Regions from separate parts of the Fictibacillus sp. 7GRE50 genome, predicted to be linked through region 1. Evidence: riboswitches for the same ligand, from Rfam matches in the RefSeq annotation. Region 1 holds a riboswitch; each other region holds the start of a gene.
The links. A riboswitch is a leader RNA that binds a small molecule or an ion and turns the genes downstream of it on or off. The one in region 1 is predicted to bind S-adenosylmethionine.

Region 1 (4,209 bases):
GCATTCTATAGATGCGTTCGTTGATTGTATAATGAACAACCGTCTTATAAAAGATAGGGAATAAAAGCAGAATTAGAATCCATCTGGCATCAAATAAGTAATGATGAGTAAAAAAGTTAAAATAAATCAGTACGCATATCCCAAAAGAAAAGAGGGGATTCGGCCAGCCCTTAATCTGAAGGTCTAGCCTTCTCCAGCTTTGGCAAATATAGCTCGCAACACTCGCATACATAAAACCGCTGTAAAGAGGTACACCGTAAATCTTAGAATAAGCCTCTTCAGGATAGCTCCAAGACCCCATGTGAACTTTAAATAGCTCTAGAGCAAGTCCAATCAAGTGAAAGACACAGATGACTTTAAGTTCATCTATCGTTTCAAGTTTCGTTACGATCATGGCAACTTGTGTAAGGAGACAAAGAAGGAGTATGAAATCGTATCGAGGGATGAACGGAATGCTGACGAATTTTGAAAGAGCTAACGCACCAAAGATGATGACTGGAAAGATACAAGAAAGTGCTTGTAAATAAGTGAATGTAAGAAGCGCTCTCAAATTAAACCACCCTTTTATGAGTTGATATGGAAATATATTGTATCCATAATAACCTATGGTGATCTAAATCTCATCATATAAAAAAATGTTTAGTTTAACATGAACCTGTCAGTTGACTTCTTTTACTTAAGCGCTGCATCCGCTAACGAATAGACAATCGCATCATCTGTTGGTGGATTATGAAGACCGGCTCTCACATCTCGGAAATGCCGCTGAAGCGGATTTTGTACAGAAAGACTCCGAGCCCCAACGATTCTCATCGCTAGATCAACGACCTTGTTCGCACTATTTGTTACAGAATGTTTAACGGCAGCGAGTTCTGTACCTAGATTTTGACGTTGTTCAGGGTGGTTTACCCATTTTTCAGCAACGGCATGAAGGATCGTTCTTGCTTGGAATAGCTCAAGTTCTATCTTACCAATCTTTCTTCTCACCTCTGGTACGTCTGAGATAGGTCCCGATAAAGTGTTAGGGCTATACTCTGACGCAAATTCAATCGCGTAATTCCGCGCTGCTCTTGCGAGACCTAGGTACACAGCAGGCACCTGAAGATACCAGCCTTTAGGTATGAGGTTCTTCCCATCCTCTACGACTAAAAGATTTTCCTCACGTACATAAACGTCTTTCAAAAGGAGGTCATCACTTTTTGTTCCTCTCATCGAGATGCTGTCCCATGTTTCTTTTACAAAAACCCCTTTTTCACGGTGATTCACTAAGAAAAATCCTTTATGATTGGTTTCTGAGATGGTAGCTGTAATGACTGAGTAATCAAGAGCTTCTGCCATAGAAGTAAAAGCTTTACTTCCGTTAATCAGCCATCCATCTGCTTTCTTGACTGCCGTTGTTGTAGGAATACCGCCTCGAGACGGACTTCCCGTCGCACGCTCTGTTTGTGCCAAGTTAATGAGTGCTTTTTGTTCAACAACTTTCCGGCTAAGATCAGCGAACGCACTACCACTCCAATGCCGGTTTTCCGCCGCTTCTAAAAGAGTACCCAGATGCCAGCCAAGAGAAAGAGCAGTAGGAGCATCCCCCTCAGCTAAATGCTCTTGAATGGTTAAGAATTCAACTAGATTTAATCCTTTACCACCAAACTCCTTTGGAATGGTAAGAGAAAGAAAGCCAGCATCCTTCAAATCTTGAAAGTTTTCATAAGGAAAAACCCCTTCTTGATCTACAAAATTTGCACGTTTCTTAAAAATTTCTTTTAGTCCTAGAGCGGTACTAACCGCTTCTTCAAAATGATCTATCTCAGTGGCTTTTCTCAAAGGTAAGCTCATAGTTCCCTCCTAAATTTTTTATCAGTAAATGGTTTTTTGTAATTAATCTTCAGGGATAAGTTGATTGGAGTGTAAGGTGCGAGACTCCTGCGGGACAGGTGGGCAGGTGAGACACTTAAGAGTGAAACGAACGAATGTGGCTCACCGCCTGCCTCGCGGAAAGCGAGCACCTGAAACGGAAATCAACAGCTATCATCTACTTTACTTTTAATCAAAACAATAAAAGTCCTCTTTCAAAGACGAAAGAGGACGTAAATTCCATATGCTTACACGCTCTCTCATCTATCAGACATTCAAAAAAACATCTGCTGGAATTAGCACCTTTCTTTATAAAAAGCGGTTGCTGCAGGATCGTAGGACCAGTTCCTCCCCTGACTCTTGATAAGATACATTATTTAATTATTAGTCATCACTATAGAGGATAAAGCAAACCACTGTCAACTAAAAACTGATTGTTAAGAAAATTATTTTATTTCTCTAAATTCCATTGACACGTGATTTTTATTCCTGTATATTTCGTTACTAAATTGAATAATATCGATTCCTTATCGAGAGAGGTGGAGGGACTGGCCCTTTGAAGCCTCGGCAACAACTATTTTTAGGATTGTGCCAATTCCAGCAGGCGAAAGCTTGAAAGATAAGAGGAGATCTATATACGTATGTTTTATTTCGCGTATTTTTTCAACCTCTTCTCATCGCTGAAGAGGTTTTTTTATTTTCTCTTGGAGCGGGTACAAAAAAATCGGATGGAGGAAATTATTTTGGGTAAAGAAATTTTGTTAAACGCGTTTGAGATGACAAGTGCCATGCACAATTCTCATGGTCTTTGGAAGCATCCGGAGAACAAGAGACATAGAAGCTATAAAGATCTGAATTACTGGATCGACTATGCGAAGCTTTTAGAAAGAGGAAAGTTTGACGCTGTATTTTTTGCGGATGTGTTAGGGATTTATGACGTTTATAAACAAAGTAAAGCTCCTTCTATTCGTGATGGGCTTCAAGTTCCATTAAACGATCCGGCACTTCTCGTGTCGGCCATGGCAAGCGTAACAGAGAACCTGTCTTTTGCTGTGACGGTGAGCACAACCTATGAGCAGCCATTTGGCAACGCACGTCGTTTTTCTACGCTAGATCACCTAACGAATGGGCGAATCGCATGGAATGTAGTCACTTCTTACTTGCCGAACGCAGCGAGGAATTTTGGATTGCAGAATATGATCAAGCACGATGAACGGTATAACATCGCGGATGAATATCTGGATGTTTCGTATAAGCTTTGGGAGAGCAGCTGGGAAGATGGAGCAGTTGTAGAAGATGTTGAAAACAATAAATTAGTGGATCCCGGTAAGGTACATGAGATCAATCATGAGGGGCAATACTTCAGCGTTGAAGGACCTCACTTGAGCGAGCCTTCTTTCCAGCGGACACCTGTGATCTACCAAGCGGGAACGTCTGAGCGTGGACGAGACTTTGCGGCCAAGCATGCTGAATGTATTTTTGTAGGTGGTCCAACGCCAGAGAGAATTCGATTTTATGCTGACGATATCCGTAAGCTCGCTGCAAAACACGGCCGAAATCCAGAAAACATTAAGATCTTTTCTTTTTTAAACGTGGTGGTAGGAAGAACGACAGAGGAAGCCGAGGAAAAATTCAATGAGTATGCAAGTGTTTGGAGTGCCGATGCTGCAAAAGCTCAATATGGAGCAAGTGGATATGATATCGCGGAATATGAAGATTTAGATCCGGAACTTCCATTCTCGTACAATAAATCAACAGAAGGCGGACATTATAAGGCCGCTACCCTCACTACGGATGCTCCTAAACCGTTAACAGTAGGAGAGGTATTGAATCGCTTCGAGTCACCTGACAAAGGTAGTTTTATAGTCGGCAATCCAGAAGAGGTAGCGGATGGGATACAAAAGCAGTTTGAAGAGTCTGGGGTGGATGGTTTCAACCTTAATCACCTCGTAACACCAGGAGACTTAGAAGCTTTCGTGGAGCTTGTTGTACCTGTTCTTCAAGAAAGAGGACTCTATAAAAAAGAGTACAACAGTGGCACGCTTCGTGAGAAACTATTCTCACCCGGACAGCCGCTGCTGCCAAACGATCATCCTGCAGCTAGATTTAGACCGGTGCTAACGGAAAGTAAATAAATAGAGAGTGAGTGAGGAGAGAAAACATATGAAACGATTTAACATATTTCTTACAGCAGCTTTATTAATCGGCGTTTTAGCGGGATGTGGCGCTTCGGGTGAAAAAGAAAGTAAAGAGATCACGCTCGGCGCAACCGTGCCTTACAGCGACATGCTTGAAAAAGGTGTGAAGCCATACCTAGAGAAAAAAGGATACAGCGTTGAAGTGAAAGAGTTTAATGATTAT
Region 2 (4,209 bases), on a different contig from region 1:
CCAAATCGTATGTTGAAGTTGTTCTTGATTAAAATAGACAAAAGATACGAATACAGTAATGAGGTAAGTGAACATGGTAAATAGATTTCCTAAGTGAGCCCACTTTTGTGATTTTTCAGGTTGTTTTAAAAAAGGTAAATACAACAGTATGAGCTCGAATCCTAAATAATCAAGAGTAACTCCTTTAGTAGCAGCCATGAGGTCGCTAAATGAATGATCTAAAATAGGAAAAAGATTTGTATAGTGTGCATTTTTAAGTGCGTAATATTTTAATAAAAATAGAGGGAGGGTGATAAAAAAGCCTAGTACGGATAATCCTGCGACAACGCGGATTCCTCCAATAACATACGAATAAGCTAATCCTAAGAGGATGATGGCTATAACAGCCGTATTCAGCTCGGGAAACACCCAGATTTGGATTACTTCAATATAAGTCCTAAGTACGGTTAGAATCGTAGAACTAAAATAAATCAAGAGAAGAAAACTTAATGAGCCGCCAATCCATCTGCCGAACAAGTTTTTATGTACGCCAATGATATCACCGTTCTCTTTTGAAAGAACACGATAGATCATCCAGATCAGTACATTAAATGAAAGACCTCCGATGATTACAGAAATCCATGCATCATGTCCTGCTGATTTAGCGATATAACGCTCAAATCCTAGAATTCCCACTCCAATCTGCATGGTTGTAACCATATAAAAAGCCATATAAGGTGATATCTGCTTGTTTTCACTGATCTGAGACATAAATACCCCTCATTTTTTAGTCCTCAATGTCATGCTTTGCTGTTGCCCGCTTTTTATTCATCCTTGCCTTATCCTGTGGTCTTAATAAAGATGGTCGGCTATTTTGCATACTGAACGGCAGTCGTACAAGAGCATCTTTTAGATCATTTGCACGAAGCGGATATAATGGTGCGATATAAGGTCTTCCTAGAGATGTTAGTTTCAGCAGATGAGAAACGATAAAAGCGAAACAGATACCAACACCTAGAACCCCTAAAAACTGGGCAAACAATAAAAAGGGAAAACGCAATAAACGAATCGTGTTACTCATCTGATAGACAGGTGTTGTAAAAGAAGCAAGAGCGGCTAAAGCAACAATTATTAACAAAACGTTACTTGTTAATCCTGCTTGTACCGCTGCCGTTCCGATAACGATACCTCCTACAATACCGATTGTTTGACCGACCTTAGAAGGCAGCCTGGCACCAGCTTCTCGAAGCAACTCGATGGAAAGTTCTAGTACGATAGCTTCCAGTATAGGTGGGAAAGGAATATCATTACGTGAAGCAACGAGTGTAGCTAATAGATTTTCCGGAATCATTTCATAATGAAACGTTAATACTGCTACATACAGAGGCGTTGATAACACGGAAAACATGACAGCCATGAGTCGAATCAATCGAAAGGCAGAAGCGAGCGTCCAATTTAGAAAATAGTCTTCGAAAGCGGAGAAAAATTCCACGATGGTTGTTGGACCCGTTAACGCATGGGGAGATCCGTCAGCCATAATCGCCACTTTTCCTTCAGATAAAACACTCGCTACCCGGTCTGGCCGTTCTGTATCAATGAGCTGTGGAAAAGGAGAGTTCTCATTGTCGGAGATCATTTGATTGATATAAGAACTATCTACAATATGATCGTACTCGATATCATTGACTCGCTGAATCGCCGTGTTCACATTTTCTTCATCCGCGATTCCGTCGATATAAATGATGGCTACTCTCGTTTTTGAGAGTTTCCCAACCCGTACTTCCTTAACTGTGAATTCAGGAATAGGAAGTCTTTTACGAATAAGGTTTAAATTTGTGTCTAGTGATTCAACAAAAGCTTCCTTTGGACCTACAACACTAAACTCAGTTTCAGGGATAGAAATCTGCCTGTTTTCGGTCGATAGACTTGGAACAAGCAATCCTTCTGGGTCCTCTTTATTCATTTGAATAAGAATAAACCCTTCTGTTACTTTGTTAGCGATGTCATGCACATCATTCGTTTTGACCATCCCATCTAACGGCAAATGCTTTTGTATGTCATCTAAGTTCTTTAATTGAATGTCTGTTATATAGGGTAATAAATCCCGATGAACAAATTCGGGATTTACAAGTGTTTTATAATAAGAGATATAAAATGTGCTGAGTGATGATTGCTTAACGGTAGAAAAGTCTGCTGAAGCTCTTAGCTTTTTCATGAGCTCTGGGAATGTCAATGTACCTTTTGTAGGATCTGTATTTGATTCTTGTTGTTTTTTCTTTTTCTTCTTAAAAAATATCATTGAAATCACCCGTTCGTTGTTACGTCATGAACTACTACATTTCTTTATCATCTCCTCGTCATTTAATAATATTCTGTTGGCAAACTTGATCATGGTTTGTTTTTTTATTGACAACAATTAGCAAGTAGCCTATGATTATCCTTAAATTAATAATGAAACTCTTATTAAGAGCAGGCGGAGGGAATTAGCCCAATGAAGCCCGGCAACCATCGGATGAACTATGTTTTGACCGAAACGGTGCTAAATCTAACAGCAGTTATTGCTGAGAGATGAGAGAACGAACGGATTGTATGTATGGAACCGTGTTCTCTAAGGGAACACGGTTTTTTTGCGTTTATCATACTGGTTAAGTGAATTTCAATAGAGAGAAAAGGAGTGGGTGATATGGTTATGTCGGATTGTATATGGTGGAAAGACAGAAAATTGGCTCACACCATTCATTTTCCTAATTGGAGTGATGCAGGTGAAAAGAAGTTTCCGCTGATCATTATTTGTCACGGTTTTACGAGTACACGAATTGGAGTAGATCGTCTGTTTGTTAAAACGGCTCAAGAACTCGTTAAACTTGGGTTTGCTGTATTGAGATTTGATTATGCTGGCTGTGGTGAAAGTGAAGGGGAATATGGAGATAATGAGTTTGCTTGTTTTATCGATCAGACGAAGGAAGTTATTTCTTTTGGTAGCAAACTACCTAACATTGATCAAAATGCAATAACGTTAATCGGACATAGTTTAGGCGGTGCGGTAGCGATTTGCACTGTAGCTGATGATGATAGGATTGGGAATGTGATCACTTGGTCTGCAGTAGGGAATCCATTTGAAGATATTAAAGAAATAGTTGGTTATAACGGAGAGCACCCCGTGATTGATCATCTAGGGTATGCGATAACCGAAGAATTTTTACTTTCGCTTCAAGCTTATTCACCGTTAGAAGACATCAAACAGTTTCGTGGTAACGCACTGTTCATCCATGGCTCGGACGATCCAGTAATATCTTCAAGATATTGCTCTCACTATTTTGAAGAATCAAGAAAGAGGAAAAATGGTAGAAGCTCAATAGTACTAATAGAAGGTGCCAATCATACGTATTCTTCAATTGTCCATTTCGATAAATTAATTTCTTCCACTTCTGAATGGTTAGTAAAGAATGTTAAAGTTTCTGTTCAGAATAATTTGAAAAAAAGTGTTTGACATTTTACAAAATTCCTGTGATAATACAAAGTAATTTGATAGGAATACTCTTATTAAGAGCAGGTGGAGGGAATTAGCCCTATGAAACCCGGCAACCATTCATGTTGAATAATAATCAATATGAAAACGGTGCTAAATCTAACAGTGGTCACACTGAGAGATGAGAGGATTATCGGAATCGTTTTTCGAGAAGCCTTCTGTCTCTGTTATGAGAACAGGAGGTTTTTTTGTACCACCTCTTAAAGAGCATCTATTATCAAAGAACTTATAGAAACTAAAGGATAGGGGATCAGATCATGAAAAGAATCATCGAAGTATTACTCGCAAGTTTCGCAGTATTTTTATTAGCGGCTTGTGGCTCATCAACAAGTGATGGAGAGAAAACAGAAAAGCTAGTAGTTGGAGCATCAAATGTACCACACGCAGAAATTTTAGAGGAAGCGAAGCCGCTTTTAGAGGATAAAGGCATTGAATTAGAAATCGTTAAGTTCCAAGACTATATCTTACCGAATAAGTCTTTATATGAAAAAGAAATTGATGCGAACTATTTTCAGCACATTCCATATCTAACACAGCAAGTGAAAGATAACCCGAAGTATAAGTTTGAAAATGCAGGAGCTGTTCACTTAGAGCCGATGGGCGTTTATTCGAAGAGACATAAGTCATTAAAGGACCTACCAGAAGGCGGGAAGGTTATCTTAAGTAATTCAATTGCTGAGCACGGGCGTATCTTGTCAATC
Region 3 (4,209 bases), on a different contig from region 1:
ATTTGTGAGACTGTGTATGGCACAAATTGATGTGCCCATTAAGGAGATTTGTTTTCTAGAGCTTAGTGAACCCTCTATCGCTCAAGGTTTTGAAACCTGTATAGAAAAAAGAGCTACAAGCATCTCTGTCATTCCTGTGTTCTTATTAAGTGCGAACCATATAAAAATAGACATACCGAAAGAGCTTCAGCAACTGCAGACTACATATCCAGAAGTTGAAGTGAATTACGGACGTCCTTTCGGTGTACATCAAGCCATTTCACATTTGTTATGGGAGAAGATCATTAAAAGCGCAGTTACGTTAAGAAAAAATTCACATATCCTTTTAGTGGGTAGAGGTAGCACCGATCTAGATGTTAAGCGCGACCTAGAAGCAATAGCATCTAACGTTCAAGATCATTATGGAATTCCTAGTATTCAAGTTTGTTTTTTAACTGGTTCAGAACCAAGTTTTGAAGAAGCACTTTGGAGTAGCAGTGAATTATATGAGCAAGTTATCGTTGTGCCTTACCTTCTATTTTCAGGACTATTAATAAATGGAATGAAACATACGATAATTCGCCATCAGCAGCAAACCACACAAAACGTAACTCTTTGCGAGACGCTTGGCTACCATCCTATTCTGAAAGACGTTTTACTCACACGAATACATGAAACACTTGCAACAAAGAAGTATGCATGTTCTTAAAAAGAGAGGAATGCTATGTATCCTATTCACATAAATTTGTCTGGTAGAACGGTTGTAGTAGCTGGCGGTGGTCTAGTAGCACATCGTAAAATTAATGATTTATTGAATGAAGAGGCAATAATTACAGTAATCAGCCCAGCAGCTGTCAAAGAAATTCAAGAATGGCATGCTGAACGAAAGCTGACTTGGATCGAAAGAGAAGTGGAACGTGCTGATTTGGAAGAAGCGTTTCTAATCATTGCTGCAACCAATAGTAAAGAGATTAATTCTTGGATTGCAGAACTAACAAGTTCGAAACAGCTAGTGAATGTTGTTGACCAACCAGACCTGGGTAACTTTATTGTTCCTAGTGTTGTAAAGAGAGGGAAACTCATTTTATCAGTTTCTACTTCTGGAGCTAGTCCAAGTTTATCTAAATCGATAAAAAAAGAGCTTCAACAAAAATACAGTGAAGACTATGAAACGTATTTAGATTTTTTATTTCAATGCAGATCGATCATTAAGAAGGAATATCCGGAAAAAAATCGAAAAGACTTATTAACAAAGCTAACAGATCGGTCCTTTTTATATAACGAAGAAAAGCAACGCACGTATAAACAGGAATTATTAAAGAAAATAGATCGCAATTTAGTAAACGAACCAATAAAAGAATAAATCCTTATCAAGAGAGGTAGAGGGAGCGGCCCTATGAAACCTCAGCAACCAGCAGCTACTAGCTGAAAAGGTGCTAATTCCTGCAAGTTCGGTTTGTTGAACTTGTAAAGATAAGAAGACCCCGACGCACAAAAAGTCTTCTTTTATAGAAGGCTTTTTATTTTTTATATAGGAGGCTGTCATGAGTTTAATCACAGACTTAAAACAAAACAAGATATTAATCGGTGATGGGGCGATGGGAACCCTTCTGTATTCGTACGGATCCGACTTTTGTTACGAAGAGTTAAATCTTTCTCAAGAAGAGCAGATCTATAATATCCATCGTGCTTATTTAGATGCAGGTGCTGATATCATTCAAACCAATACGTATGCAGCGAACTATTCAAAGCTCGAACGCTATGGGCTTCAAGATCACGTAAAAGAGATTAATAAAGCGGCTGTTCAGATCGCCAGAAAAGCTGCTCATAAAGAATATGTTGTAGGTACGATCGGTGGCATACGCGGTATAAAACCAAATAGCATTTCTCTTGATGAGATCAAGCGCAGTTTTCGCGAGCAGCTGTATTGTTTGTTGATGGAGAATGTAGATGGCATCCAATTAGAAACCTATTATGACCTAGAAGAACTAGAAACGGTTTTAAAGATTGCTAGAAAAGAAACATCACTTCCGATTATTGCTCAAGTGTCATTACAGGAGGTCGGCTTTATGCAGGACCGCACTCCCATTTCAGAAGCTTTGACCTCTTTAGAGAACATTGGTGCTGATGTTGTGGGATTAAACTGTCGTCTAGGGCCGTATCACATGCTGATGACACTTGAAGAAGTTGCATTACCAAATCAGGCAATTCTTTCAGCGTTTCCTAATGCATCGCTTCCTTCTTATACAGATGGCCGTTTTAATTATGAGGGGGACGCTGACTATTTTAAAGAATGTGCCCATTTGTTCAGGCAGCAAGGAGTTCGTCTATTAGGAGGATGCTGTGGTACGACACCTGCTCATATACATGCCTTCTCTAGTGAACTAAAAAACTTAGAACCTGTAACAGAAAAAGAAGTGAAACAAAGAAAACGAAAGATTGTCATTCAATCTGCATCAAAATCTAACTATGTACCTCTAAGTGAAGAAGTAAAGAAAAGGCAATCCATAATTGTTGAATTAGATCCACCACGTAAATTAGATACGTCACGTTTTATGGAAGGAGCAAAGGCGTTAAAAGAAGCGGGTATCGACGCACTTACCCTCGCTGATAATTCGCTTGCATCACCACGTGTTTGTAACGCTGCATTAGGGTCGATTGTCCAATCCCAACTTAATCTTCGCCCGCTCATTCATATTACGTGTCGTGATAGAAATTTAATCGGTCTTCAGTCTCATTTAATGGGGCTTCACACGCAGGGCATTCATGAAATACTCGCTGTAACGGGAGATCCTGCAAGCGTCGGAGATTTCCCAGGTGCGTCGTCTGTATATGATGTCACGTCATTTGAACTGATCAAGCTCATCAAGCAGTTTAATGAAGGGTTATCTCTATCAGGAAAAGAGCTTGGAGAAAAAACATCTTTCACGATAGGAGCTGCTTTTAACCCTAACATCCGATCCATCGATAAAGCGGTTGAGCGGTTAGAGAAGAAAATTGCATACGGTGCAGACTACTTTATCAGCCAGCCTGTATTTTCAGAGCAAAGACTTATTGAAACGTATGAGGCAACAAAACATATTGATAAACCGATCTATATTGGAATCATGCCTTTAACCTCTTCCCGCAATGCAGAGTTTCTTCATCATGAAGTTCCAGGCATCAAACTATCGAACGCTGTGCGTGACCGCATGGGTAAGTACACAGATGATCCAAAACAAGCGTGCGAAGAAGGTTTATCAATTGCGAAGTCGTTATTAGACATAGCTATGGAACTCTTTAACGGCATCTACCTGATCACACCATTTATGCGTTACGAACTAACCGTTGAATTAGCACAATATGCAAGAGCTAACTCTGCATCACTTTTATCCAGGAGGTCACAGAATGCCTAAGTCATCAATAGAAAAACAGCTAAAATCAAAGATTTTAATCATGGATGGCGCGATGGGAACGATGCTTCAAGAAGCCAATCTCACTCCAGAAGATTTTGGCGGTGAAGCGTATGACGGTTGTAATGAGTATTTAAATGTAACGGCACCCCATGTTATCGAATCCATTCATTATAAATATCTTGAGGCGGGCGCTGATATCATTGAAACGAATACATTCGGCGGCACGAATCTTGTACTGGATGAATACGAACTAGGATATAGAGCATATGAGATCAATAAGCTGGGAGCAGAAATTGCAAAGAAAGCAGCTGATGCTGTTTCAACAGAACACTGGCCACGTTTTGTTGCGGGCTCACTCGGACCAACGACAAAAACGCTCAGTGTTACGGGCGGAACGACGTTTGATTCGTTAAGAAATGCTTATGCTGAACAAGCACGAGGATTGATTGACGGAGGTGCAGATTTTCTTCTCTTAGAGACAAGCCAAGATATGCTAAATGTAAAAGCTGGCTTTCTAGGAATTGAGCAAGCTATTGAACAAACGGGAAAAAGAATCCCACTCATGGTTTCTGGAACGATTGAACCGATGGGAACCACACTTGCGGGTCAGTCGATTGAGGCTTTTTATATATCGTTAAAACACATGAATCCTCTTGCCGTTGGGTTGAACTGCGCAACAGGACCTGAATTCATGCAAGATCACATTCGCTCTCTATCAAGTCTAGCAACATCAGCAGTGAGCTGTTATCCGAATGCAGGACTTCCAGATGAAGAAGGAAATTATCATGAAACTCCAGACTCATTGGCTACTAAACTATCTGGGTTTGCAGAAAAA
Region 4 (4,209 bases), on a different contig from region 1:
CGATCGCTGCTTCTGGACTTCTAAATACTTGAACAACATCTATCGGAAACGGAATGGATTTTAAATCTGGATACGCTTTTTCATCAAGCACTTCGGTTTCTCTTGGATTAACAGGAACGATCTTATAGCCAAGTCGCTGCATCTTTCTAGCTAATCGATGGCTAGGTCTTGCAGGATTGGAACTGAGTCCCACGATCGCTAGCGTCTTAGGTCGTTGAATTTCCTGTCCATTCTCAACTGCTCTATAAAGTGATGATTGCAATGCCCAACGAATGACACCTTCGTCATTAATCGTGATTTCTGTTTTATCCGCTCCGATTCCTGTAGCCGTTTGTATCGCACGATCAAGATCATTCGTAAGATCTTTTACGGATTCAAGTCCGATCGACAACCGAATTAGTTCTTCTGTTACGCCTGTTGCTACTAATTCGTCTCCGCTCAGCTGTTGATGAGTGGTAGAAGCAGGGTGGATAATCAATGATTTTGCATCACCAACATTTGCAACATGTGACCATAATGTGATGTTGTTAATGACCTTACGTCCTGCATCACGCCCGCCTTTAATTCCAAAGTTTACGATCGAACCAAAACCGTTGCTTAAATATTTTTTCGCAAGCTCATGACTTCTGTGCGAAGAAAGACCAGGATATGAAACCCAATCTACTGCTGGATGTTTTTCCAGATGCTCCGCTACTTCTTGTGCGTTCTTCGCATGTTTTTCCACTCGTAGATGCAGTGTTTCTAAACCTTGTAGAAGGAGAAATGCATTGTGTGGACTTAAACAAGCTCCGAAATCTCGTAAAAGCTGAACGCGTAATTTAGTCGCGAAAGCCAATGTTCCAAAATCATTCGCGTATCTTAATCCGTTATAGCTGTTATCTGGCTCAGTGAATCCTGGGTATTTATCTGAATTCCAATTAAAGCGTCCTCCATCCACTACAACACCGCCAATTGCGGTTCCATGTCCGCCGATCCATTTTGTAGCTGAGTGGATTACGATGTCCGCTCCAAAGCTTATTGGCTTTGTGACATATGGTGTTGCAAATGTATTATCGATAATTAGAGGTACATCGTTTTCATGCGCAATATCTGCCACTGCCTCAATATCTAATACGTTAAGACTGGGGTTCCCGATCGTTTCAGCAAAAAATGCTTTCGTGTTTGGAGTAACCGCGTTTCGGAAGTTCTCTGGATCCTCTGCATCAACAAACTTTACGTTGATTCCGTATTTCGGAAGAGTAGTAGAAAATAGGTTGTAAGTACCTCCGTATAGATTCGTAGCTGCAATAATTTCGTCTCCTGCGTGTGCGATGTTTAAGATGGCAAGCGCGATAGCTGACATACCAGAAGAAGTAGCTACAGCTGCAACACCATCTTCTAGAAGTGCAACTCTTTTCTCAAAAACATCAACAGTTGGATTTCCGATTCGGCTGTAGATGTTTCCTGGCTCATCAAGCGCGAAAAGGCTTTGCGCATGGTCTGTATCAGAAAAAACATAGGAAGTAGTTTGATAGACAGGTACCGCTCGTGATCCTGTCGTTGGGTCAGGCGCTTGGCCCCCATGTAATAGCAATGTTTCAATATCGTATCCGTCAAAAGATTTTGTCATTATAATCGCTCCTTCTCATTATTCAAATAAAATCTATAGGAAAACTAGGGATAAAGATTAATGCTTTTCCCTTTTGCTATATTCAATTTTTAAAATGAAATAAGTGACTAAGTGATGTTTGTGCTTGAAGTATGATAAGGGGAAAAAGAAAAACCCCCTTCCTAAGAAGAGGGTTTTGGTCCTCCTCTTATCTTTCAGATCAAAAAAGATCTGTAGGAATTGGCACCTTTCCAAACCAAATGTGGTTTGTTGGTTGCCGGGCTTCATCGGGCCTAGTCCCTCCGCCTCTCTGGATAAGAGATATTCAAATTATGTTTAACACATTAACGTGCTGATGTTTACTTTGTTCTTGAATAGGATTATAGAGTAAGATGTTTTAGAAAGTCAACCGTTTTTTGAAAAATCATAAAAGTTATACAAATGAATGAGTGTTCAACTGTCAGCTTTGAATTAAGATTATGCCCATGCTATGCCGGTTATGCTAACTTTGTTCCACTTTTTTCATCAAACCATTGAAACTCTTCGATTTTTTTTACAAGTTCCGCTATTCGATTGGCAATGGCTTCTCTTTCTCCGTAACGAATTTTCTGTTCGGACGATAATTCATCAATCTGAAGTAGTTGCCAATGAGTTACAGTTAGATCCGTAAGTTGAATAAACTCTTCTTGTTTCACTCGACGCTTTACATCTAGATCTCCGTTAGAATAACCTTCTAAAAATCCGTCAGCTATTCTTTTCAAACGGTCTTCAAAGCGATCAAATTCATGTCGTGCATAACGCGGTGCATTAAAAAATGTTGGAAACAACGTCCGATAATTATTAAGAAAATTCCCAGCAAGCGAATCTCCGCTATATAAGATTGGTACAGGATCAATCAAACAGACAGTGCCATCTGAATGCAGCAATATATTCTCTGGAGATGTATCTTGATTAGTAAGTACAACCGTATGATCCGTAATCTCTCTATCCTCCATGCAAGCTTGTAGGTCTACTAAAGCTGATGAAGAAATGGCCCCCTCATACGTTTCTATAAATTTCTTGAAATCATCTATGTATTCATTGTTTTCTTCTTTCATAGATTCTGAAACATCTGATTGAAATTTGCCTGCAATATGTTTACCGTTCCATGAGAGATAACCAAACCCTTTTAAGCCATGATGTGCAGTATTCATCTTGCGAAAGAACTCACCAACTTCCGCTCCAATATGAAACGCTTCTACAACCGTTAGTTGATCTAGCTTGATTGCTTTTCCCGCATAAGATTCCACGGTAAACGTTCTGCCTTTTTCTACATGATAATTGAAAAAGGCAGGGCAGATTCCTGGTTTAACTTGGTTTGCTAGCTCATAGTATGCTCTAGTCGCTGCATATTCTGAGTGCATGGTTTCTTCATCAAACTCAACGTTCTTTCCATACGCCTCTGTTTTCGGAAAACGAACAACCACAGCATCTCCAGTGCGTAGCTGAACAAGATAAGCAAGATGCCAAGCCCCTTCACCTAAATACTGAACCTGAGTCGGATCTTTAAGTTCCTCTAATCCACTTTTTTGCAGTGCATAATCAATCAAGTCAAATGTCTCTTTCATAAGAAGTTCCTCTTTCTATAATTGAAAATACGTTACATGAAACATATATTCGGTATATGTCGAAAAAAATCCTTTTTTCTTAAGATTAATTGTAGGTCTGAAGTCTTATAGAGGGGTATGAGAGGGGTTCAAGGGGGCATTTCAAAGCGGTGATCCTTGCGCTTTTCATATGGCGCTCGTCCAGTGTGCTTGTCAGCCGCTGGACGAGCTTTTTAAGAATTTTACAGAACCAATTGTCATCAATCTACATATGTGACGATTTCTTCTACAGCTTTTCTTGCGAGTTTTTTCGGTTGATCTTGTGGATGTCCTAGTGAAATAACCATGTTGATCTGTTTCTTAGACGGAATTTCTAAAAAGTCTCGAATCGCATCTTGCGCAAGCAATACGGGACCAGTCATCGGGCAAGTCCCTAGTCCGCGCGCATGGGCTGCGAGCATCAAGTTTTGAATCGCCAAGCAGCTGCTCTTGATTCCTTCTTCTTCCCAGACTGATTCTTCGGCAAGTTCGATCGGATCAAATATTTTTTCACGAAACTTAGATTCGTAAGGAGTGGCTAAACAGATAATCAGCACAGGTGCTCCAGAGAACGCCGTTGCATAAGGGCCGAAAGAGCGCGTCAGCAATTTCGCTTCCTTCGTTTTGCCGTTCTCTTCAGCTCTTGCAGCCAATTTATGAATAGCATCCCACGTCATCTCTTCAATTTTCTTTACTTTATCTTTGTTTCGGATCACGATAAATTCCCACGTTTGTGAGTTCGTGTCGCTCGGCGCATAGCGGGCGCAATCCATGATTTCATGAATGTCTACTTCAGCAACTGCTTCATCCGTAAACTTTCGGACACTTCTTCTGCCGTGCACGATTTCTTTAAAATCTTCGTATTTCATGATTGTCTCCTCTGGCACATGTATTAGATATTCTAAATGTATTATACAAAAGATTGGAACTCTCTACAAAATACGTAAAAAAACAGTGCCTATTTTGCACTGTTCTCTGGTTCAATTTCTTTTTTAG

Region 2: another riboswitch for S-adenosylmethionine. It lies ahead of IHV12_RS11255 (alpha/beta hydrolase); the one in region 1 lies ahead of IHV12_RS06625 (LLM class flavin-dependent oxidoreductase).
Region 3: another riboswitch for S-adenosylmethionine. It lies ahead of IHV12_RS11785 (bifunctional homocysteine S-methyltransferase/methylenetetrahydrofolate reductase); the one in region 1 lies ahead of IHV12_RS06625 (LLM class flavin-dependent oxidoreductase).
Region 4: another riboswitch for S-adenosylmethionine. It lies ahead of IHV12_RS09630 (PLP-dependent aspartate aminotransferase family protein); the one in region 1 lies ahead of IHV12_RS06625 (LLM class flavin-dependent oxidoreductase).

Annotation. Positions count from the first base shown of each region.
Region 1 covers NZ_JACZDW010000001.1:1,358,560-1,362,768, reverse strand. Annotated here, with positions in the region: gene IHV12_RS06635 (DUF817 domain-containing protein) at 1-550, opposite strand, end outside; gene IHV12_RS06630 (acyl-CoA dehydrogenase family protein) at 673-1,830, opposite strand; SAM riboswitch class I at 2,106-2,218, opposite strand; SAM riboswitch class I at 2,373-2,474, shown strand; gene IHV12_RS06625 (LLM class flavin-dependent oxidoreductase) at 2,592-3,983, shown strand; gene IHV12_RS06620 (MetQ/NlpA family ABC transporter substrate-binding protein) at 4,012-4,209, shown strand, end outside.
Region 2 covers NZ_JACZDW010000003.1:5,964-10,172, forward strand. Annotated here, with positions in the region: gene IHV12_RS11245 (GerAB/ArcD/ProY family transporter) at 1-750, opposite strand, end outside; gene IHV12_RS11250 (spore germination protein) at 767-2,278, opposite strand; SAM riboswitch class I at 2,437-2,554, shown strand; gene IHV12_RS11255 (alpha/beta hydrolase) at 2,669-3,469, shown strand; SAM riboswitch class I at 3,517-3,636, shown strand; gene IHV12_RS11260 (MetQ/NlpA family ABC transporter substrate-binding protein) at 3,766-4,209, shown strand, end outside.
Region 3 covers NZ_JACZDW010000003.1:103,153-107,361, forward strand. Annotated here, with positions in the region: gene IHV12_RS11775 (sirohydrochlorin chelatase) at 1-688, shown strand, start outside; gene IHV12_RS11780 (NAD(P)-binding protein) at 704-1,342, shown strand; SAM riboswitch class I at 1,344-1,459, shown strand; gene IHV12_RS11785 (bifunctional homocysteine S-methyltransferase/methylenetetrahydrofolate reductase) at 1,524-3,374, shown strand; gene metH (methionine synthase) at 3,367-4,209, shown strand, end outside.
Region 4 covers NZ_JACZDW010000002.1:484,049-488,257, forward strand. Annotated here, with positions in the region: gene IHV12_RS09630 (PLP-dependent aspartate aminotransferase family protein) at 1-1,609, opposite strand, end outside; SAM riboswitch class I at 1,794-1,909, opposite strand; gene IHV12_RS09635 (hypothetical protein) at 2,086-3,195, opposite strand; gene IHV12_RS09640 (nitroreductase family protein) at 3,435-4,082, opposite strand; gene IHV12_RS09645 (hypothetical protein) at 4,172-4,209, opposite strand, start outside.